One region of the Mesorhizobium sp. ES1-3 genome, then DNA from elsewhere that is predicted to be linked to it. Evidence: predicted binding sites of a transcription regulator. Region 1 holds the regulator's gene; each other region holds the start of a gene.
The links. The regulator PhoB, encoded in region 1, activates phosphate uptake and scavenging genes when phosphate is short. The targets are predictions, from matches to a motif close to TGTCATNNANCTGTCAT.
Positions count from the first base shown of each region.

Region 2: LB536_RS20995 (PhoX family protein) is a predicted target of PhoB. The motif match lies at 4,472-4,488, and genes of this name have one in related genera.
Region 3: ppk2 (polyphosphate kinase 2) is a predicted target of PhoB. The motif match lies at 2,206-2,222, and genes of this name have one in related genera.

Region 1 is NZ_JAIUGW010000005.1:56,176-63,409, forward strand. Features, by position in the region: gene xylF (D-xylose ABC transporter substrate-binding protein) at 1-753, opposite strand, end outside; gene LB536_RS09515 (ROK family protein) at 1,022-2,266, shown strand; gene LB536_RS09520 (LysR family transcriptional regulator) at 2,505-3,386, opposite strand; gene LB536_RS09525 (sterol desaturase family protein) at 3,499-4,470, shown strand; partial or broken gene LB536_RS09530 (sugar kinase) at 4,523-4,855, shown strand; gene phoB (phosphate regulon transcriptional regulator PhoB) at 5,140-5,829, opposite strand; gene phoU (phosphate signaling complex protein PhoU) at 5,849-6,556, opposite strand; gene pstB (phosphate ABC transporter ATP-binding protein PstB) at 6,582-7,234, opposite strand, start outside.
Region 2 is NZ_JAIUGW010000016.1:50,647-57,880, forward strand. Features, by position in the region: gene LB536_RS20965 (helix-turn-helix domain-containing protein) at 1-46, opposite strand, end outside; gene LB536_RS20970 (phosphatase PAP2 family protein) at 332-1,033, opposite strand; gene LB536_RS20975 (hypothetical protein) at 1,058-1,396, opposite strand; gene LB536_RS20980 (sensor histidine kinase) at 1,565-2,956, shown strand; gene LB536_RS20985 (LuxR C-terminal-related transcriptional regulator) at 2,953-3,615, shown strand; gene LB536_RS20990 (hypothetical protein) at 3,795-4,274, opposite strand; gene LB536_RS20995 (PhoX family protein) at 4,550-6,553, shown strand; gene LB536_RS21000 (flavin-containing monooxygenase) at 6,789-7,234, opposite strand, start outside.
Region 3 is NZ_JAIUGW010000028.1:60,643-67,876, reverse strand. Features, by position in the region: gene LB536_RS27045 (glycosyl transferase family 90) at 8-979, shown strand; gene LB536_RS27040 (aldo/keto reductase) at 1,004-2,047, opposite strand; gene ppk2 (polyphosphate kinase 2) at 2,329-3,249, shown strand; gene LB536_RS27030 (dihydrofolate reductase family protein) at 3,495-4,139, opposite strand; gene hemB (porphobilinogen synthase) at 4,389-5,420, opposite strand; gene LB536_RS27020 (DUF2066 domain-containing protein) at 5,533-6,354, opposite strand; gene LB536_RS27015 (enoyl-CoA hydratase/isomerase family protein) at 6,518-7,234, shown strand, end outside.

The DNA of each region.
Region 1 (7,234 bases):
GAGCGCGGCGTGGTCGCCGTCCTGCCCAGAGACCGGCACGGTGCCGGCGAGCCCCTGCGCCGTCAGCGCCGCGACGACGCCGCCGGCGGTGCCGTCATTGGCCGCGACCACCGCGTCGACCTTGTTGTCGTTGGCCGTGAGGAACTGCTCCATGTTCTTCTGGGCGTTGGCGGGCAGCCAGCCGTCCGTATAGGCCTCGCCGACATTCTTGATCTTGCCGCTGTCGATGGCTTCCTTCAGCACTTCCATCGAGCCCGAGAACAGGAAGTCGGCGTTCGGGTCGGCGCCCGATCCCTTGATGAAGACGTAATTGCCTTCAGGCTTCACCTTGAACACCTCGCGGGCCTGCATGCGGCCGACTTCCTTGTTGTCGAAGGTCAGGTAGAAGACGTCCTTGTTCTCGATCAGGCGGTCATAGCCGACGACCGGAATGCCCTCGTCGAGCGCCTTCTGTACCGCCGGGCCGATGGCCGACGCATCCTGCGCCAGGATGATCAGCGAATTGGCGCCCTGCGAAATCAGGCTTTCGACATCGGTCAGCTGCTTGCCGGGATTGGACTGCGCATCGGCGGAAATGTACTTGTCGCCCGCGGCCTCGATCGCCTTCTTCATGGCGGCTTCGTCAGTCTTCCAGCGCTCTTCCTGGAAATTCGACCACGAAACGCCGATGACCTTGTCCTTCGCCTGCGCGACCGACGCCAGTGTCAGCGACATGGCGACACCCGCCAGAATGGCGACTGTGAATCTCTTCATGTTATCCTCCCTGCGCCGCGTATGGCGCGACCAAACTGGCCCGAAGGCCGGCACAGAGGCCCTATTTTTTCGAGCCCCGAAAAAATACTGGTCCATCGTCGGAACGCTGTCAACATCGATTCTGATGCATTTTGAGGTGCCGGGAACCTTTTTTCGAGTCCTGCAATAAATAAATGACAGCACCAGCCGCTTCTGCCAGTATTCGACGCGTTGCCGGAGGTGTCGAGGGGCGTCAGGAACCACGGCGACGGGGAGGATGTGGGAAAGCATGTCGGTCGGAATCCGTCACGACGATCTGCGCCGGCGCAACCGCGCAATGGTGATTGCAGCCGTGCGCCAAGGTGACCAGCCCTCGCGCACCGAGATCGCCGCGACCACGGCCCTCAGCCACTCGACCATATCGGCGATATCAGCCGACCTGATCGCAGAGGGTATCCTGACCGAAGGCAAGCCCAACGAGGCCGGCTCACTGAAACGCGGCCGGCCACAGGTCGGCCTTGGCCTCAACCCCGAGGCCGCGGCTGTGATGACCGTGGTGCTGTCGCTGAATTTCCTCTCTGTCGCCGTCATCGATTATGCCGGCCAGGTGGTCGCCGAGGAACAGCGCCGGCTGGACACGCTGACCATGTCGCGCGAGGCGCTGATCGGCGAATGCACGGCAATAGTACGACGTCGCCTCGAGGATCCCGATCTCGATGTCCGCAGTGTGGCCCGCATCGCGTTGGCGATCCAGGGCATCACCGACACCGAGGCGCGCGCCATGCTGTGGTCGCCGATCACGCCGCAGACGGACATAGCCTTCGCCGACATACTCGAAGCCGAATTCGGCATCCCCGCCACCGTGGAGAACGACTGCAACATGATGGCGGTGGCGCTGCGCCGGCGCGACCCCGAACGCTACCGCGACGACTTCATCGCCATCCTGCTCTCGCACGGCATCGGCATGGGCCTGGTGCTGAAGGGCGAGCTGTTCACCGGCACGCATTCGTCGGGTGGCGAGTTCGGCCACATGATTCATCGCCCGGGCGGCGCGCTCTGCCGCTGCGGGCGGCGCGGCTGCGTCGAGGCCTATGCCGGCAACTACGCCATCTGGCGTAACGCCAGGCAGCTTGGTGAGGACACCGAGCCGGTCGCCGATGTCAGCGACGCGCAAATGCGGACACTCGCGGCGACGGCAAGGGAGAAGGACGGACCGGAGCGCGAAGCCTATCGCAAGGCCGGCGAGGCGCTGGGCTATGGGCTGGGCAGCCTGTTCACGCTGATCGATCCCGCACCGGTCGCCATGGTCGGCGTCAGCGCCGCCGCCTTCGACTTGATCGAGCCGGCCTTGCGCGAGGCCATCGCCCAGACCGCCGGCGGCCAGCATTCGGAATCGATTTCCTTCGACACCGAGCCGAACGAGCTGCCGCTCATTCGCGAAGGCTGCGCCATGCGCGCACTGACTTTCGTCGACCAGGAGATTTTCGCGCCTGGTGTACAGGCAAGGGCGGGCGCGGGAAAGAACGTTGCCTGAGACCAAGATCGAACCCAATCACTCCGACGGGGCATGACATACTACCCGCCAGATTTCGGGCCTCCTGCTAGAGCATGATGTCGAAAAGTGTGAAGCGGTTTTCGGACGACATCATGCTCTATCTCTTTGATTTAGAAACGGATTCAGATTTCAGGTCGATTCGACCTAAAATCATCCGGCTCTAAGCCCCGTCGGCCGGCGGTGCGGTCCGCCGTGCGCCAGTACCCACAACCGGCGTTCAGGCCGGGTAGAGCGCCGCAGCCCAGCGGCAGAAGGTCTGCACCGCGTCATTGCGCCCCGCCCCGTCGGCCTGCACCATGTAATGCGCGCCACTTATGGGCACGCGGTGCGGCAAGGGCGCGACCAGTTGGCCGGAATCGAGAAACGGCCTGGCGAAACTCTCCAGAACGATCATGGCGCCGCCGCCCGTGGTCATCGCCCACAGCGCGAGCAGCGATGAATCGTAGCGGGCACGCTGCGGCGGGGCCGGGAGGGCGAGGCCGAAATGATCCGACAGGCGCTGCCACTCGGTCTCAAACCCGATCACATGGTGCAGGCAGGCAAAGGGGAAGTCGCGGATGTCCCGGCGCCCCGCCAACCAGGCGGTGTCGGCAGGATGGCAGACGACGATCGCGGATTCATGGGCCAGCAGTTGAACCGCACCCTCGGGCCAGTCGCCGTGCCCCCAGCGGATGTCGACATCGCTGTTGCCGGCTTCAAAACGATCGGACCAGACGAAGGTGGAGAGTTGGATGTCGATCTCTGGGTGGGCCTGCCGAAAATCGGCCAACCGGGGCGCAAGGATCAACGCCGCCCAAGTGATCGAGGCGCGCACCCGCACCACCCGCCGCGATGGGCGCGCGAAGAGACCGTCCGTCGCCCGCTGCAACTCGGCGAAGGACTGGCGCACCGGCTGGGCATAGGCCTGGCCGATATCCGTCAGCGCAACGCCGCGCGGCAGCCGCTCGAACAGCCGCGCGCCGACATGCTTTTCCAGCAGGCGGATATGCTGGCTGACGGCCGCTGCGGTCAGGTTCAGCTCAGCGGCCGCGGCGGTGAAACTGCCATACCGCGCCGCCGCCTCGAAGGCGAGCAGCCAGGTCGGGTGCGGTGTTTTCATGAGATCTTACCATCAATTAAAATGACCCCAATACCTGAAAAGATATTCTTTGTGTTGTCAATTTCCGAGCAATACCCTGCGCATGAACCACGGCCGGAAAAGAGCGACATCGATGTCAGACCGGAAGGAATGGAACCACGTCCCCGACAGCCTGCCCATTGAGATTGCGCCGGTCTGGCGCTGGCCGCTGAACCTCGCAGCGATCTTTCGCTGGTATGTCGGAAGCTGGCTGCCTGTCTCAATCAATCTCGTCATCGTGGGGCTGGCCTTCGCGGCTTATGCCTTGGCCAGCCCCACGCTTGCCCAGGCGAAGGAGCCAGGGCTATGGATCGGGGTGATCTGGCTACGAAACTTCGGCCTGACGGTAGTTGTAGCGCAGGGGCTGCATCTTGTTTTTCACCGCCACCAGTTGCAGGGCACCGACAAGAAGTTTGATCCGCGCCCCTACCCGCGCAAGGGGCGCGCCTTCAGTTTCGACAGCCAACTGGCCGACAACGTGTTCTGGTCGCTGGCTTCGGGCGTAACGATCTGGTCGGCATACGAGGCGCTGGTCTGGTGGGCGATGGCCAATGGCTATGCGCCGACTCTAACATGGTCCGGCCACCCGGTCTGGTTCGTCGGCCTCTTCCTGTTGATCCCGATCTGGGAGAGTTTCTACTTCTACTGGATTCACCGGCTGCTCCATACGAAGCTCCTTTACCGCATCCACGCGCTGCATCACCGCAATATTGATGTGGGGCCGTGGTCGGGCCTTGCGATGCACCCGGTTGAACACATTTTCTATTTCGGAACCGCGCTGGTCCATTTCGTTGTTCCGTCCAGCCCGGTGCATCTTATCTGCCACCTGATGTTCTATGGCCTTTACGCCATTACCACCCATACCGGGTTCGAAGGGCTCTGGCTGGCCGGGCGCAAGCGCGTCGACCTGGGCACCTTCCACCACCAGCTTCATCATCGCTACTTTGAGGTGAACTACGGCACGCTGGAAGTGCCATGGGACAAGTGGTTCGACACCTTCCACGATGGCACTGAATCGGCAAAGGCACGGATGAAGGCGCGTCTTGCCGCGCGGCGCCGGCTATAGGTCACGCCGGCGGAACGGGCACGTGATATAAGCCCTCAGGCAGGTTTACGCCGCAGACCGCCCTAGCCCCCGATCTCTTTACCGCAAGGCCGGCGAAACGCTCGGATACGGGCTTGGCAGCCTGTTCGCGCTGATCGATCCCGCACCGGTCGCCATGGTCGGCGTCAGCGCCGCCGCCTTCGACCTGATCGAGCCGGCGTTGCGCGAGGCCATCGCCCACACCGCCGGCGGCCAGCATTCGGAATCGATTTCCTTCGACACCGAGCCGAACGAGCTGCCGCTCATTCGCGAAGGCTGCGCCATGCGCGCATTGACTTTCGTCGACCAGGAGATTTTCGCGCTGAGCGTGCAAGTGAGAGGGAGTGCCGGGAAGAGCGTTGCCTGAAACCGTGCAACGCCTTGCAGTCCGGGAAACGCATGGCCGGACGCCAGGACTGCGCGTCCCAACTGCTTGACTGGGCGTCCCAAGCTATTGACGGCTTCGATGACAGTGACACCCATGCCGTGTGATCGGTGTGACGCCGACGTTGGGGGGAGTGGAAAGTTCGACACCGGTTCAGATGCGCAAACCCGACAGCACGCTCGACATGGCAACGGCACAGCGAGTTGAATGGCCATTTCCGCGAGGCGAGGCATGTTTCGCTGCACTCGCGCTGGCTGAGCGGCGCTTTAATCCTCGCGGATCGCGTAGCCCGCGCCGCGGATGGTGCGGATGACGTCCGGCATGCGGCCATTGTTGACCGCCTTGCGCAGCCGTCCGACATGCACGTCCACGGTGCGCTCGTCGATATAGATCGTCTCGCCCCAGACATTGTCGAGCAGCTGGCTGCGCGAGAACACCCGGCCGGGATGGCGCATCATGAACTCTAGCAACCGGAACTCGGTCGGGCCAAGCCGGATCTCGCTCTTCTTGCGATAGACCCGGTGCGATTCGCGGTCGAGCACGATGTCTCCGACCTTGAGCACGCTGGACAGCACTTCCGGCTTGGCGCGGCGTAGCAGCGCCTTGACCCGGGCCATGAATTCCGGCGTCGAGAACGGCTTGACCAGATAGTCGTCGGCACCGGTCGAAAGGCCGCGCACGCGGTCGCTCTCCTCGCCGCGTGCCGTCAGCATGATGATCGGCAGCCTCTCGGTCTCGGGCCGCATTCGCAGGCGCCGACAGAGCTCGATGCCGGAAACCGCCGGCACCATCCAGTCGAGCACCAGGAGGTCGGGCACGTTCTCCTGGAGGCGGATCTCGGCTTCGTCGCCGCGCGTCACCACCTCGACCTGGTACCCTTCCGATTCCAGATTGTAGCGCAGGAGCACACCGAGCGGCTCCTCGTCCTCCACCACCATGATGCGTGGCGCGATCATCGATTGATCATCCCTGCCGTCAAGCCGCCGGCACCGACATCGCCGTCTCGTCCTGCTTCGGACGATTGGCGGGCAGTTGCGTGCCAGTCAGCACATAGTACGCATTCTCGGCGATGTTGGTCACATGGTCGCCGATGCGTTCGAGGTTCTTGGCGCAGAACAAAAGATGCGTGCAAGCCGTGATGTTGCGCGGATCCTCCATCATGTAGGTCAGGAGTTCGCGGAACACCGAGGTGTATTTGACGTCGATGCGTTCGTCGTCGTTCCTGAGCTTGGCGAGTGCGGCGGCATCGCCGGCCGCATATTCCTCGACCACGCCCTGCACCTGGATCAGCACCAGCTGCGCCATGGAGTCGATCGAATGCGACAGGTCGCGCGGCGTGGCGGTGAGGCCGACGGAGCCGACGCGCTTGGCGATGTTCTTGGCAAGGTCGCCGATGCGCTCGAGATCGCCCGCCATGCGGATCGAGCCGACGACATGGCGCAGATCGTCGGCCATCGGCTGGCGCTTGGCGATCAGGGTGATGGCGCGGTCGTCGAGTTCGCGCTGGCGCGCGTCCATGATGGCGTCGTCGGAGACGACGCGCTGTGCCAGCGCGTTGTCCGAATTCAGCAGCGCCTTGGTGGCGCCACCGACCATCGTGCCGGCGAGATCGCCCATGTCGCTGATCAGCCTGCTGATCTGTCCGAGATCCTCGTCGAAGGCTGCGACTGTGTGTTCGGCCATGATCCTGGTCCTCGTATGCGTGATATCAGCCGAAGCGGCCGGTGATGTAGTCCTGCGTGCGCTTCTCGCGAGGCGACGTGAAGATCTTCTCGGTCTTGTCGAATTCGACCAGTTCGCCCAGATACATGAAAGCCGTCTGCTTCGAGACGCGCGCGGCCTGCTGCATGTTGTGGGTGACGATGACGATCGTGTAGTCGGCCTGCAACTCGTCGATCAGTTCCTCGATCTTGGCGGTGGACAATGGGTCGAGCGCCGAGGCCGGCTCGTCGAGCAGGATGACTTCCGGCTTCACCGCCACGGTGCGGGCGATGCAAAGCCGCTGCTGCTGGCCGCCCGACAGGCTGAGGCCGCTGGCGTTCAGCTTGTCCTTGACCTCGGTCCACAGTGCCGCGCGCTTCAGCGCCTGTTCGACACGGCCGTCCATCTCGGCCTTGCTGATCTTCTCATAGAGCCTGACGCCGAAGGCGATGTTCTCATAGATCGACATCGGGAATGGCGTCGGCTTCTGGAACACCATGCCGATCTTGGTGCGCAGCAGGTTGAGATCCTGCGAGCGGTCGAGAACGTTTTGGCCGTCGAGCAGCACCTGACCCTCGGCGGTCTGCTTGGGGTAGAGCTCGTAGATGCGGTTGAAGACGCGCAGCAGCGTCGACTTTCCGCAACCCGACGGTCCGATGA
Region 2 (7,234 bases), on a different contig from region 1:
TGCCGGCCAAGGCCCTTGCGGCACGCATCTGCGCGGCAGTGATCATCGGCCGGAACCCATGTCTGAGTCTGCTGATATAACGTATAATACCTTCATTGTGATGTTTCAAGCATCATTATAAGGGTTTCAGACGTAAGCGTCTTCGCCAGATTGTCCATTTTTCTTCGATACTTCCCGAGGATTTCAAGCTAGGGTGCTGCCCATCCGGGGCAGGGGTAACGCGGTTGAACGTTTTCAAGACCTTGATGACATCGGCAGGCTTGCTGTCGATGGTTTTGGCGCTGGCGGGCTGTGGCGGGCATCTCATCAACAGATTGATCTGACGGCGGGGTCAGGCGTCGTCGCTCACCGCCTGGCGCCATTGCAGAAGCCGCGCCACCAACCAGCATAGCATCGCCCAGGCGAAACCGGCACACCAGCCCGCCAGCACATCGGACGGCCAGTGGACGCCGAGATAGATGCGGCTGACGCCGACCAGCACCGTCGTGAGCACCGCCAGGAACAAGACGTAGACCTTGGCCGTCCGGCCCGGCAGGAAGCGCGCCGCCAGCGAACCGAGCGTGAGATAGGTCACCGCCGACAGCATGGCATGGCCGCTCGGGAAGGAAAGCGAGGTCTCGTTGACCAGGTGCGAAACCAGTTCCGGACGCGGCCGGTCGACGCCGACTTTCAGCAGGCTCGACAGCACCTCGCCACCAGCCACGGCGACGAGGATGAGAAGCGCGGTCCCACGCCTGCGGATCAAGAGCAGATAGATGATCGTCGCCGTGGTGACCAGCGCCAGCACGCTGGTACTGCCAAGGCTGGTGATGTCGCGCATCGCCCCTTCCAGCCATGATGGGCCGATGGGAACGCCGGGCTGGCCCGGCTGGCGGAAGGCGAGAAGTATCTCGGTGTCGAAACCATGCGGGGCGGTGGCGCGTGCTACCTCCATGAGTTCCACGAAGCCCCACAGCCCGCCGGCGATGACCAGGCCAGCGAGCAGCACCGGGAATTCGATCCGGTTGAACAGACTGCCTGCGTTGTCTTTCATCGGGCCGGTACCTCGGTCGTCATATCATCGCCCTTGCAGATAGGGCCCGAGCGTGATCAGCGCCACGGCGGCGATCGCCAGTGCGATGCCGGCCGCCTGCAGCGCGTTGACGCGCTCGCCGAAGAACACCAGCGCCACCACGTTGACCGAGACCAGCTGGATCACCGCCGAGAGGCTGAACGACACCGACATGCCGAACTCGCGGATCAGCCGCAGCATGATCAAATTGCCCAGCGAATAGAGCGCCAGCGTCAGCAGGATCTTGCCCAGGCTCGGCGCCAGGCCCCATTGCTTGGCGGCGGTCGCTGCCAGCAGGAAGATCACCGTCGAAAAGCCAAGCTGCAGCAATCCCGAAAAACTCAATGTCTCGTCCCCCTCGAAGCGGCTTTCGCCTGATATCGCGGACCTTGTTTCCGAAGCGCGCCTAGACGTCAAGCAACGTCGCTCCAAGGAGGGTCTTGGCAAGGGCGAGACTGAAGCTCAATGTGCTGGAATCGCCCGGCATGTCGATAGAAGGGCGGTCAGGGGTCCATGATTCGTATTCTTCAGAACTTGGCGCGGCGCTGGAGCGAGCTTTCCCTTGCCCTGCAATTCGTCGTTGCCGGCGGCTTTGGGCTGCTTGTCGTCATGCTGGTCGTAGGGACTTGGGTGACGACGCAGATCCGGGACGGCGTCACCCGCAATTCGGCTGCCACGACGGCGCTTTATGTCGACAGCGTGATTGCGCCGCTGCTGCCCGACCTGCGCAAGAACGAGGAGCTCAGCGAATCCGTCAAACAGGCGCTCGACGAGACGCTCGGCCAGGGCGCGCTCGGCAAACGCCTGGCATCGTTCAGGCTCTGGCGCCGCGACGGCATGGTGCTCTACGCGAAGGACACGGAATTGATCGGCCGCCGCTTCGACATGAACAAAAATCTGCGTTCCGCCTTCCAGGGCAGTGTCGTTGCCCAATTCGATACATTCGACGAAAACGAAGACAAGGTGCGGGGCTCGGGCGTGCCGTTGCTCGAGATTTACAATCCGGTGCGCGAACCCTGGTCCGGCGACGTGGTCGCCGTCACCGAATTCTATGAGGTCGCGACCGATTTCAAAGCCACGCTGGCTTCCGCCCTGCGGTCGAGCTGGCTGGTCGTGGCCGGCACCACCTTGACCGCATTCCTGCTTCTGTCGGGCATCGTCCTGCGCGCCAGCCGCACCATCGACGACCAGCGCGGGGCGCTGCGCCGGCAGGTGTCGGAGCTGCAAGGCCTGGTGACGCAGAACAGCGCCTTGCGGCAACGCGTGCAGCGGGCGTCGCGGCGCGCCACCGCACTCAACGAAAGATACCTGCGGCGGATCGGCGCCGACCTGCATGACGGCCCTGCCCAGCTCGTGGCCCTGGCGGCGCTGCGCATGGACAGTCCGGTGTTTACCGGCGACGGCCATGGCAGCGAAGGTCGCTCGACCGAGGTCGCCATGATCCGCAAGACGCTGGAGGACGCGATGCGCGAGATACGCGGCATCTGCAACGGCCTGGTGCTGCCGCAGATAGAAACGGCGGCGGCGGCGGATGTGTTGCGGCTGGCCATCGAGGAACATGAGCACCGTACCGGCACGTCGGTGAAGCTGACGCTGCCCGGACATTTGCCCGAGCCCGGCGCTTCTGAGAAGATCAGCATCTATCGCTTCGTGCAGGAGGGGCTGAACAATGCCTACCGCCACGGGCGGGGCAAGGATCAGGCGGTGCGTGCAGGAATGAAAGATGGCAGGCTTTTCGTTGAAGTGTCGGATGGCGGGCCGGGCTTCGATCCGGCGCGGGCCGAGGGGTTGGGGTTGGCCGGCCTCAGGGAGCGGGTCGAAAGCATTGGCGGACAGTTCGAAACCCTGAGCGGGCCGAAAGGCACGAAGCTGGTGATCCGTCTTTCGGTTGAGGAGCAAGCATGATGGGCGCAATCCGCATCGCCATTGTCGACGACCATCCGCTGTTCCGCGAAGGCGTGACGCGCAGCCTGTCGGAGATCGGAGGCTTCGAGATGGCCGGGGAAGGTGCGACCGCGCAGGACGCGGAACGCATCGCCTCGACCGTGCAGCCCGATATATTGCTGCTCGACATTTCGATGCCAGGCGGCGGCCTGGCCGCGGTTGTAAGCATCCTTGCCGACCATCCCGCTCAGAAGATCGTCCTGTTGACTGTTTCAGAGGCCAATGCCGATGTGACCAAGGCCCTGAACGCAGGGGTGCGCGGCTATGTCCTCAAAGGCGTCGGGTCGCGCTCGCTCGCCGATATCCTGCGCAACGTGGCGGCTGGCGAAAGCTATCTTTCGCCGATGCTGTCGGCCCGGCTGCTTTCCGATGTGCAGTCCCTGCAGCCTGCCAACGGCGTGGCGGACCGGCTGCGGCAACTCACCGGCCGGCAGACCGAAATCCTGCGGCTGGTGGCGGAGGGGCTGAGCAACAAGGAAGTCGCCTTGCGCCTGGAGCTGCAGGAGAAGACCGTCAAGCACCACATGACGGGGGTGCTGTCGAAACTCAACGTGCGAAACCGCACTGAAGCAGCCCTCATGATGCGCGAGTTTCGCGACCGCGAGCGGGACTTCTCATAGGGCGGTTCAGCGTTTGATCGCCGAGTCGCTCCAGCTCTTGTTTTTACGCATTCCGCCAGGAAAAGCGCTACGCCACGCAAAAGGAGGTCACCTCCGCCGGGGGGCGGCGGAGGTGACGTGTGAAACTGGTCGTTGCCTGTTGACCAGCTTCACAAGGGCGAAATTCACAGGGCCGAAATTCACAGGCCCCTGAGACGGCTGACATCGGCCGGTGTGGCCCGGCGGTCGATGATCGTGCGGCCCAGCGCATCCTTCATCCTGAAACGGCCGTTCTCGATGGTTTCCGTCATGCCGTCGGGGTGCTGAACTGAAATCTTGCTGCCGTCCACGTCGACCTTGTCGCCGGTCGTGGCGTTGACATGGCTGGAGTTGTTGTCGCCCTGCCCCTTGCCTTTTCCGTTGTTGCCGCCGCCGCTATTCCCGTTACTGTTCCCGCTATTCCCACTATTCCCACTGCCGCCACTGTTGCCGCCGTTGCCGTTGCCGTTACCACCGCCGTTGCCGCCACCATTGCCGCCCTTGTCGGCATGTGCGGTCGCGGCATCGATTCCGGGCACGAAACCATGGAAGACAACTCCATAGGGGGCGACGGTCAGCGCCAGAAGCGCCGCCGATCTCAGAGCCAGACGGCAACAACGGGCCGTGATCGATCCGTGCATACTGATCTCCGTCGATTGAGCCGGCGCGCCCACCCCAACGTTGCAGTGCAACCAACATCGCCGAAAGACGTGGTGACCGGAAGCGACCTCCGACCGTTGCGTTTCTCTCCCAGGACCTTTGCAGGCGCAAGGTTGGACCAAAGTCCCAGACCCAGCATGAAAAACGGTAGCGTGAGGGAGCGGCAGTGCCGATATCCTGTCACGAAAATGTGATCAGCCGACTGTAAGGCGTCGAACAGGCAACAAGCTCCAGCCAATCCAAGCCAGAGGCTCCCATGACCGAACATCGCACCCCCGACGCCCGATTCCGCACCAGCCTGCTCGAGGAAAACGAAGGCCCGGCCAACAATCCCAGCGAAAACCGCACGATGGGCGAGATCATCGCCGCACGTTTTTCGCGCCGTGGCTTCCTCAAGGGTTCGCTTGCCGTCTCCGCGATCGCCGCCACCGTCAGCCCGCTGGCTATGATTGCCTCCGACGATGCCCGCGCCGCGGACGGCTCCGCCTTCAAATTCGACGAGCTGGAGGCCGGTATCGACGACAAGCACCATGTCGCGCCGGGCTACGACGCCGACGTGCTGTTGCGCTGGGGGGATCCGCTGTTTGCCGATTCGCCGGAATTCGACCCGACCAAGCAGTCGGCGCAAGCCCAGGCAAGGCAGTTCGGCTACAACAACGACTATGTCGGCTATATCGCGATTGACGGCTCGGCGGAACATGGCCTGCTGGTGGTGAACCACGAATACACCAACCCGCATCTGATGTTCCCGGGCCTCGTCAAGATCGTCGAGAAGGACGGCAAGAAGTCGGCCGAGGTGGCGCCGCTCTCGAAGGAGCAGGTCGATGTCGAGATGGCCGCCCATGGCGGCACCATCGTCGAGATCCGCAAGGACGGCGGCAAGTGGCAGGTGGTGCGCGACGGCAAGCTCAACCGCCGCATCACCTCCAGCACCGAGATGGCGCTGTCCGGCCCGGTCGCCGGCCATGACCGCGTCAAGACCAATGCCGATCCGTCGGGAACGAAGGTCTTCGGCACGATCAACAACTGCGCCGGCGGCGTCACGCCCTGGGGCACCTATGTGATGGCCGAGGAGAACATTCATGGCTATTTTTCCGGCGAGCTGCCGGAAGGCCACAAGGAAGCCGCCAACTACAAGCGCCTCGGCATCCCGGAAGGCGCCTATGAATGGGGCGCGCATTACGACCGCTTCAACCTCGCCAAGGAGCCGAACGAGCCCAACCGCTTCGGCTGGATCGTCGAGGTCGACGTCAACGACCCGAATTCGGTGCCGCGCAAGCGCACCGCCATGGGTCGCTTCAAGCATGAGGGCGCCGAGTCGATCGTCGCCAAGGACGGCCGCGTCGTCTTCTATCTCGGTGACGACGAGCGCTTCGACTATGTCTACAAATTCGTCACCAAGGGCATGTTCAACGCCGGCGACCGCGCGGCCAACAAGGACCTGCTCGACGACGGCACGCTGCATGTCGCCAAATTCGCCGAGGACGGCTCGGTCGAATGGATGCCGATCGTGTTCGGCCAGGGTCCGCTGACGGCGGAAAACGGTTTTGCCGGCCAGGCCGACGTGCTGATCGAGACGCGCCGCGCCGCCGACCTGCTTGGCGCCACCAAGATGGACCGGCCCGAGGACATCCAGCCTAATGCCGGCAACGGCAAGGTCTATGTCATGCTGACCAACAATTCCAAGCGCAAGGCCGATCAGGTCGACGCCGCCAACCCGCGCGCCGGGAATGCCTTCGGCCATATCATCGAGATCGTCGAGGACGGCGGCGATTTCGCCGCCACGAAGGGCAAGTGGGAAGTGCTGCTGAAATGCGGCGACCCGTCGGTGGCCGATGTCGGCGCCACCTTCTCCACCGCGACGACGGCCAATGGCTGGTTCGGCATGCCCGACAATTGCGCGGTCGATTCGGCCGGGCGCCTCTGGGTCGCCACCGACGGCCAGGGTCCGAAGGCCACCGGCCGCACCGACGGCCTGTGGGCGGTGGACACGGAAGGACCGGCGCGGGCGACCTCGAAACTGTTCTTCCAGGTGCCGATCGGCGCCGAGATGTGCGGCCCGCTGTTCGCGCCGGACGATCGGACCGCCTTCGTCGCCGTCCAGCATCCGGGCGACGGTGGCGAGGACTGGGAAGCGTTTGGCCGGCCCTCCTATTACGAGGACCCGTCGACCCGCTGGCCCGACTTCAAGCCCGACATGCCGGTGCGGCCGGCGGTCGTGGCGATCACCAAACAGGGCGGCGGCAAGATCGCCGTCTGACGTCGGGCTAATGCATGTCGCCCGGAAGTGATCCTATTCGCCGCGACATGCTGTAGACAAAACGAGAGGCGCCTCGGGGATCCGAGGCCCCTCTTTTTGAATGCGTGTTGTATTCAAGCCTCGGGAAAGATTGGCGCGTGAATTGGCTCTCACCCTCGCTTGCCCTCAACAATGCCGGCAAGGCCGACGAGGAGATGCCTACCGAGGCTGTCGGTTCCGACTACTGGAGCCGAAATCAGCGTGAGGTGCCCGGATGGCCGGGACCGGCGATCCGCCCAGCTATCGCCCTGGCCAAAATGGCGGCATTGGCGAAGCAGCCGCGGATGCTCGGCCGCATGCCGGTGAACCACAGGCCGGGCAGTTTCGGATCGGCCTGGCCGCCGTTGAAGAGCGGAACGCCCTTCTCGTCGAGGACGCCGAGATCGCCGACCATGCGCTCCAGCCCGGTGCGGTAGCCCGTCGCGGCAATGACGATGTCGGGAGCGATCAGGCTGCCATTGGCCAGGATGACGCCATCGCGGGTGAACTCCCGTATCCCCGGCACCACCACGATCCTGCCCGATTTGATGGCATCGACGGCGCCATCGTCGGCGGCGATCGCGGTATAGTCCGAGGTCAGGCGGCTGGCGCCGCCGGCGGGCGCGGGCGGCAAGCCGAATTTGGTGAGATCACCGAAAACCA
Region 3 (7,234 bases), on a different contig from region 1:
GAGAACGATGGCCACCATAAAACGAACGACGGCAAGGGTCTTCTACTATGCGCGAAACGTCATGCGCGATATCGCACCCCAGGCGATCTTCCGACGACGGCTGGCGGGCCGCCTGGAACAGGCCAGGCTCTCGGACGAGGCCGTGCGCCGACGGCTGAATCACTACAACAAGCTGCAGGACCCTTTTACGCCAGGCCCGGATGCGGTTCGCATCGACCAGATACCTTTTGAACCGAGCATGTACTATTACGACCTGAGGGAATTTGCCCGCTATTTCGATCCGTCATTGCTCATCGACCTGCAGTTCGGCGACGTCAAAGGCGTGCCAAAAGTGCCAACGCTCGTCAAGGATCGGCCGATCCGCGCCGACAACGGCAGCGCTGTCATTATGAAGTTCAACAAGTTCCGCCACTTCCACATGCCCGCCGACGCCGTCGCCTTCGCCGACAAACGCCCGGTCGTGGTCTGGCGCGGCGACCTCAACAATCCGATCAGGACACGGTTCCTGGATGTCGCGCGCGACTTGCCGTTCTGCGACGCCGGTTCGCACAAGCGCAGTGCGCCGGCTGAATACAGCAAGCCCTTCCTCAGCATCAGCCAGCACCTGCGCTATCGCTACATCGTCTCGTTGGAGGGCAATGACGTGGCGACCAACCTCAAATGGATCATGAATTCCAACTCGCTCTGTCTGATGCCGCCGCCGACCTACGAAACATGGTTTGGCGAGAGCCAGCTCGAGGCCGGTGTCCACTATGCGCCGCTCGAGCCGGACTTCTCCGATCTCCGTGAAAAGGTAGATTATTTCGAGCAGCATCCGGCCGCGGCGGAGCGCATCATCGCCGCAGCCAATGCCTATTGCCGCAAATTCTCCAATGAACAGGACGAGCAGGCGATCTCCCTGCTCGCCCTCTACAAATATTTCGTGCTCAGCGGCCAGATCGAACCCGATGCCGAGCTCTGGCGGTTCATCGGCAGCTAGCTCTCGCTCTTGGCCTGACACCGATCAGATATCGCTGCGGTCGAGAACCATGTCGGCGGGGCCGAAGCGATCCTTCGCCGTCAGTTGCTGGTGCCAGTAGGGGTAGAGCAGGGGCGGCCGGCTGACCGCGTCGAGGCGCTGGCGTTCTTCGGTGCCGAGCTCCAGGGCCGCGGCCGCGAGGTTGTCCTTCAGCTGGACGTCATTGCGGGCGCCGATCACCAGCGAGGAGACGGCAGGGCGGCCGAGCAGCCAGGCAAGGGCCACTTGCGCCGCCGATACTCCACGATCCCTGCCGATCTCGACCAGCACATCGACGATCCGCCAGAGCTGGTCCTCGTCGCGGATCGGCGGCTCGGACCAGCCGGCGAGCTGGCGGGCGGTCGGGCTGTCGCGGCGGTATTTGCCGGACAGCAGGCCGCCGGCGAGCGGGCTCCAGACCAGCACGCCCAGCCCCTGGTCGACCGAGATCGGCAGCAGCTCGTACTCGGCCTCGCGCGCTTCCAGCGTGTAATGGATCTGCTGGGTGACGAAGCGTTGCTGGTGACGGCTGTCGCTGATGGCAAGCGCCTTCATCAGCTGCCAGCCGGAATAGTTGGAGCAGCCGATGTAGCGCACCTTGCCCTGGCTGACCAAAGTGTCGAGCGCCGCAACGGTTTCCTCGAGCGGGGTGAGGCCGTCCCACTGGTGAACGAAATAGATGTCGATGACATCGGTCTTCAACCGCTTCAGGCTCTTCTCGCATTCGCGGATCAGATGATGGCGCGACAGGCCCTCGTCGTTCGGACCCTTGCCGATCCGCATCCGCGCCTTGGACGCGATCAGCACGTCGTTCTTGCGTTTGCCGCCGAGCGCTTCGCCTATGATTTCTTCGGACAGGCCGTTCGAATAGACATTCGCGGTGTCGATGAGGTTGATGCCGGCGTCGATGCACATGTCGATCATCCGCTTGGCTTCGGCGAGATCGCTGTTGCCGACCGCGGCGAAGGGCCCGGCGCCGCCGAACGTCATGGTGCCAAGCGTCAGCGTCGAAACCTTCAGGCCCGAACGGCCAAGGGTGCGGTATTGCATGTCAGATCCTCACGATTTTGTTGAAGAGGTGTGCCGCAAAGGGCGGGCCTGGAACGCGACCGGGGATTTGTAGGACAATTCGGTCGGCTTGTCGCCGTGCGATGACGTCGATGGATCATACATCGCGGAATTTGCAACGGCCGCAATCGCGCCCGGGCTGCAATAAAACCGTCACTGCCGGCCTATATTGAAGTCGGCTCAGGTGTTTCCATTCCAGGCCGCTGGCCAGCAATTGGGGCGCCCAGTGGTAACCGACAGGGCTTGCAAGCGGAGCAGTTGATATGACCGAGCTGAAACAGAATTCCCCTGCCAAGGACTGGCTCGAAGCCGAGCTCGCCGACACGCTCGACGAAGATTATGAGCTCGAATTGTCGGAGCCGGCGCTGTCGATGGAGATCGCCAAGATCTACAAGAACTCGCATCCGCCTTCGATCGATCGGATGCAGTATTTTCGCGACCTGATCAGCCTCCAGTCCGAATTGATCAAGCTGCAATCCTGGGTCGCCTATCACAAGAAGAAACTGGTGGTGATTTTCGAGGGCCGTGACTCCGCCGGCAAGGGCGGCGTCATCAAGCGCATCACCCAACGGCTCAATCCGCGCATCTGCCGCGTCGTGGCGCTTCCGGCGCCGACCGAACGCGAGAAGTCGCAATGGTATTTCCAGCGCTATGTCCCGCATTTGCCGGCAGGCGGCGAGATCGTGTTGCTCGACCGCTCCTGGTACAACCGTTCCGGCGTCGAACGGGTGATGGGCTTTGCCAACCCCGAGCAAGTCGAGGAGTTCTTCCATGACGTGCCGGAGTTCGAGCGCATGCTGGTGCGCTCGGGTATCACCGTGGTCAAATACTGGTTCTCGATCACCGACGAGGAACAGCAGATGCGCTTCCTGATGCGCATCCACGACCCGATGAAGCAATGGAAGCTGTCGCCGATGGACCTGCAGTCGCGGGTGCGCTGGGAACAGTACACCAAGGCCAAGGAGGAGACCTTCGCCCGCACCAACATCCCCGAGGCGCCGTGGTTCATCGTCGAGGGCAATGACAAGAAGCGCGCGCGCCTGAACTGCATCGATCATCTGCTGAAGCAGCTGCCGTACGAAGACGTGCCGCACGAGGAGATCACGCTGCCGGAACGCGTCTTCAACCCCGAATACGAACGCCAGGTCCTGCCGCGCGAGCTTTACGTGCCGGAGAAGTATTGAAATAGAGGTTCCATTCTACCCGTAACTATACGAGGAGAAGGTTCCGGCAGGCGGATGAGGGGCGGCGCCAACTTCTACAAGTTAAACCCGGTCAAATCGCTGCGTGGACCGAATGTATTCTGAGCTATTTTTGTAATCGGCGGTGTTATCGGGCAAGGAAATCTTCGTTCGGCGGCGCTGCCCCTCATTGTCCTGCCGGACATTTCTCCCGTATAGTGACGGGGAGAAAGGGGCAAGCGCTCCGCCTAGGCCCTTTTGATGTCCACGTGGGTGGCCAGCGCCGTTGCCGCCTGCTCGGTGCACTGATAACCGAGCTTGGGCATGTCGAGGCCGGCAAAAAGGTTCTCGCCCTTGCCCAGCAGCACCGGCGAGATCGCCAGGTGCATCTCGTCGATGAGTTTCTCCTGCAGATATTGCCGGATGGTGGAGACGCCGCCGCCGACCCGCACGTCCTTGCCGCCGGCCGCCGATTTCGCCTGCTCGAGCGCCGAATGGATGCCGTCGGTGACGAAATGGAAGGTCGTGCCGCCTTCCATGGCTATGGGCGCCCGCTCGTGGTGAGTCAGCACGAACACCGGCACATGGTAGGGTGGGTTGTCGCCCCACCAGCCCTTCCACTTGTCGTCAGGCCATTCACCCCGGATCGGGCCAAACATGTTGCGGCCGAGGATCCAGGCGCCGAGGTTCTCGAAGCTTCGCGCCGCGAAGTCCTCGTCGACGCCTGTCTCGCCGCCTTCCTCGCCAAACATTTTGCGGAAGGTGCGGGTGCTGAAAGCCCATTTGTGCAGGGCCGTTCCGCCGACACCGAGCGGGTTTTCCAGGCTCTGGTCGGGACCAGCGCCATAGCCGTCGAGCGACAGGGTGAATGCGTTGACGCGCAATTTGGACACTGGACGCTCCTCGATAGCTGATCTCATTTCGCAAGCAGTTTATTTTAACAAGCGGATTGCGGAATACAACCGGGATTTCCAAGGAACACGAAGGCTCCTGCCAGATATTGCCGCAAGACGATATCCGGATCGTCTACCGGGAGTTGGACCTGGGCGGCCGTGTCGACGGCCGCCCGATCATCGGAGATTTCCATGAAGCGGAGAAGAGAACTGGCAAAAATCGCTTGCCGGTGCCTGAAAGGGTAGGGGCTACCCTTTCAGCATTTCCGCCACTTCAGGCGCGAAATAGGTTAGGATGCCGTCGCAGCCGGCACGCTTGAAGGCGAGCAGAGATTCCAGCATCGCCTTCTCGCCGTCGATCCAGCCATTGGCGCCGGCCGCCTTGATCATCGAATATTCGCCCGACACCTGGTAGGCGAAGGTGGGCATCTGGAATTCGTCCTTCAGCCGGCGGATGATGTCGAGATAGGGCAGGCCGGGCTTGACCATCAGCATGTCGGCGCCCTCGGCGATGTCCTGTTCGGCCTCGCGCACCGCCTCGTCCGAATTGGCGTGGTCGATATAGTAGGTCTTCTTGTCGCCCTTGAGCAGGCCGGCGGTGCCGACCGCTTCGCGATAGGGGCCGTAGAAGGCCGAAGCGAATTTGGTGGCGTAGGACATGATCGCCACGTCCTGAAAACCGTTGGCGTCGAGCGCGTCGCGGATGGCGCCGATACGGCCGTCCATCATGTCGGACGGCGCGATGATGTCGGCGCCGGCGGCAGCCTGAATGACGGCCGCCGCCGCGACCTGTTCCACGGTCTCGTCATTGACGATGATGCCGTCGCGCAGGATGCCGTCATGGCCATGGCTGGTGAATGGGTCGAGCGCCGCGTCGGTGATGATGCCGATCTCGGGCACCGCGTCCTTTATCGCGCGGGTGGCGCGGTTGATGACATTGTCGGGGTCGAGGATGTGCGAACCGGTCTGGTCGCGCAGGCCGAGATCGACATTGGGGAAGGTGGCAAGAGCCGGAATGCCGAGCTTGGCCGCGCGTTCGGCCTCCTTGACCGCAAGGTCGACCGACAGGCGAAAGACGCCGGGCATGGCGGCGATCGGTTCGCGGACATTCCTGCCCTCGACGACGAAGATCGGCCAGATCAGGTCGTCGACCGAAAGCCTGTTCTCCTGCACGAGCCGGCGCGACCAGTCGGCCTTGCGCATGCGGCGCAAACGGCGGCTGCCGGTGACGTCGTCGACGCTGCGCGCGCCGGCAGGTTTTGCTGGGTTGAATTTGTTCATGGCCAAAACTCCGGATCGGCAGCTTTTACCACGAGCCCTTGGTGCTGACCAATGCGACACGTTTGTGCCAGTGTCGAAAGCTGCCACAGCGCTGTCCGCCACGCCCGTTGGGTCATGGCTGCCCATTGCCCGAAAGGATCTGTGCCCCGCCTCCGATTGCCACACGAAACGCCTCGTCGAAGCTGACACCGCGCACCTGCCAACGATAGGTCTTGCCGTGATCGGCCAGTCGCCAATAGGCGATCCAGCCTAGCTCCTCATCGCTCCATACGATGCTGCCGGCGAGCGCTCGGTCGCCTCCGGCTTGTTTGGCCAGCCGATCCAGTTTCGCCATGTCGGCCGCCCGCAGCGCTTCTTCGCCCAGGTCGCTCAGCTGTGCGGCCTTCGGAAAGACAACATGCATCAGCATCGGACCGGTGGCATTGACGAAAGATTCGCGCATTGTCTCGCCACGCCCTTCCTCGGCGGTCAGAACGAAATGCCGAGCGCCTTGTTCAGTCGTGAGAAAGACGGTGAGCGTCGGCCGTTCGCCAAGCCAGGATCTGCTGCCGAGCGACGCCAGCAGTTTGTCGATCACATCAGGTTTGTAGAAGCAGGTGAGATCATGCGGCCGGTCATGCGTGCCTTGCTCGTCATGGATCGGAATGCCCTCCAGCCGATCATGGTAGCGGAACGAGTCGACGAAGCTGCCGGCCTTGTCGCGCAGCGCGTCCATTTCGCGTCTGGCAAGCAGCCGCTGATCGCCCGAAACTCGGACGAGGACCTTGTCGAGGCAAGTCCTGAAGCCGAGCTGGCGGTTTTCTTCACCCTGGCCGGTGACGATGGTCTGCGATTGGTAAAGGTCGCCAAGGTCGGCTGCCGTGGCGGGAACATTGGTTGCCCACAAAGCAGACAGGCAAGTCAGAACAAGGACAAGGCGCAAAAACTGCGGCATGGCTCACTATCCGGCTCTTGGCCTGTCGTAATGGCTGCCAACGTCTAGCATCGGCTACCGCTTGCCGCCAAGACCGCGGCCGACAGGCCGCTGCCATTGACGCACCCATGCGCCGCCTTTAGCACTTCAGTCCCGCAGGCGCGGGGACAAGGATTCTCTGGCGATGGATTTTGGTGGAGGCGACGAAATTCGCTTCGAAAGACTGGGCAGGGCCGGCGTCGTCACGCTGACGCGGCCGCAGGCGCTCAATGCCGTCACCCATCGCATGGTCAAGGCGATGGACAAGGCGCTGCGGTCCTGGGAGCGCGATGACGGCGTTGACGTCGTCGTCGTCAAGGGCGAGGGCAGGGCGTTTTCGGCCGGAGGCGATATCCTGCACATCTACGAAGCCGGCCGGGCTGGAAAGCCACCCGTCGAGTTCTTCGCCGACGAGTATCGGCTCAACGCCTACATCGCCCGTTTCAAGAAGCCCTATGTGGCGCTCATCGATGGCATCGTCATGGGCGGCGGGGTCGGCATTTCCTTCCACGGTTCGCACCGGGTGATGACCGAGAATGCGCAGTTCGCCATGCCGGAGGTCGGCATCGGCTTTTTCCCCGATGTCGGCGCCAGTCATCTGCTGCCCGACCTTGGCGGTTCCTTCGGCATGTATCTGGCGCTGACCGGAAACCGCATCCGCCATGGCGATGCGCTGTGGTCGGGGCTGGCCACCCACACCATCAAGGCCGAAGACCAGGCAAGCGTCCTCGACCGGCTGGCGCTGACGGGCGATCCTGAATCGGTGCTGCGCGGTTTCTTTGTTCCGGCCAAGCGGGAGACCGACAGGCCGATCCTGGAGGCGATCGCCCGCCATTTCGCCCAACCGTCGCTGCCGGATCTC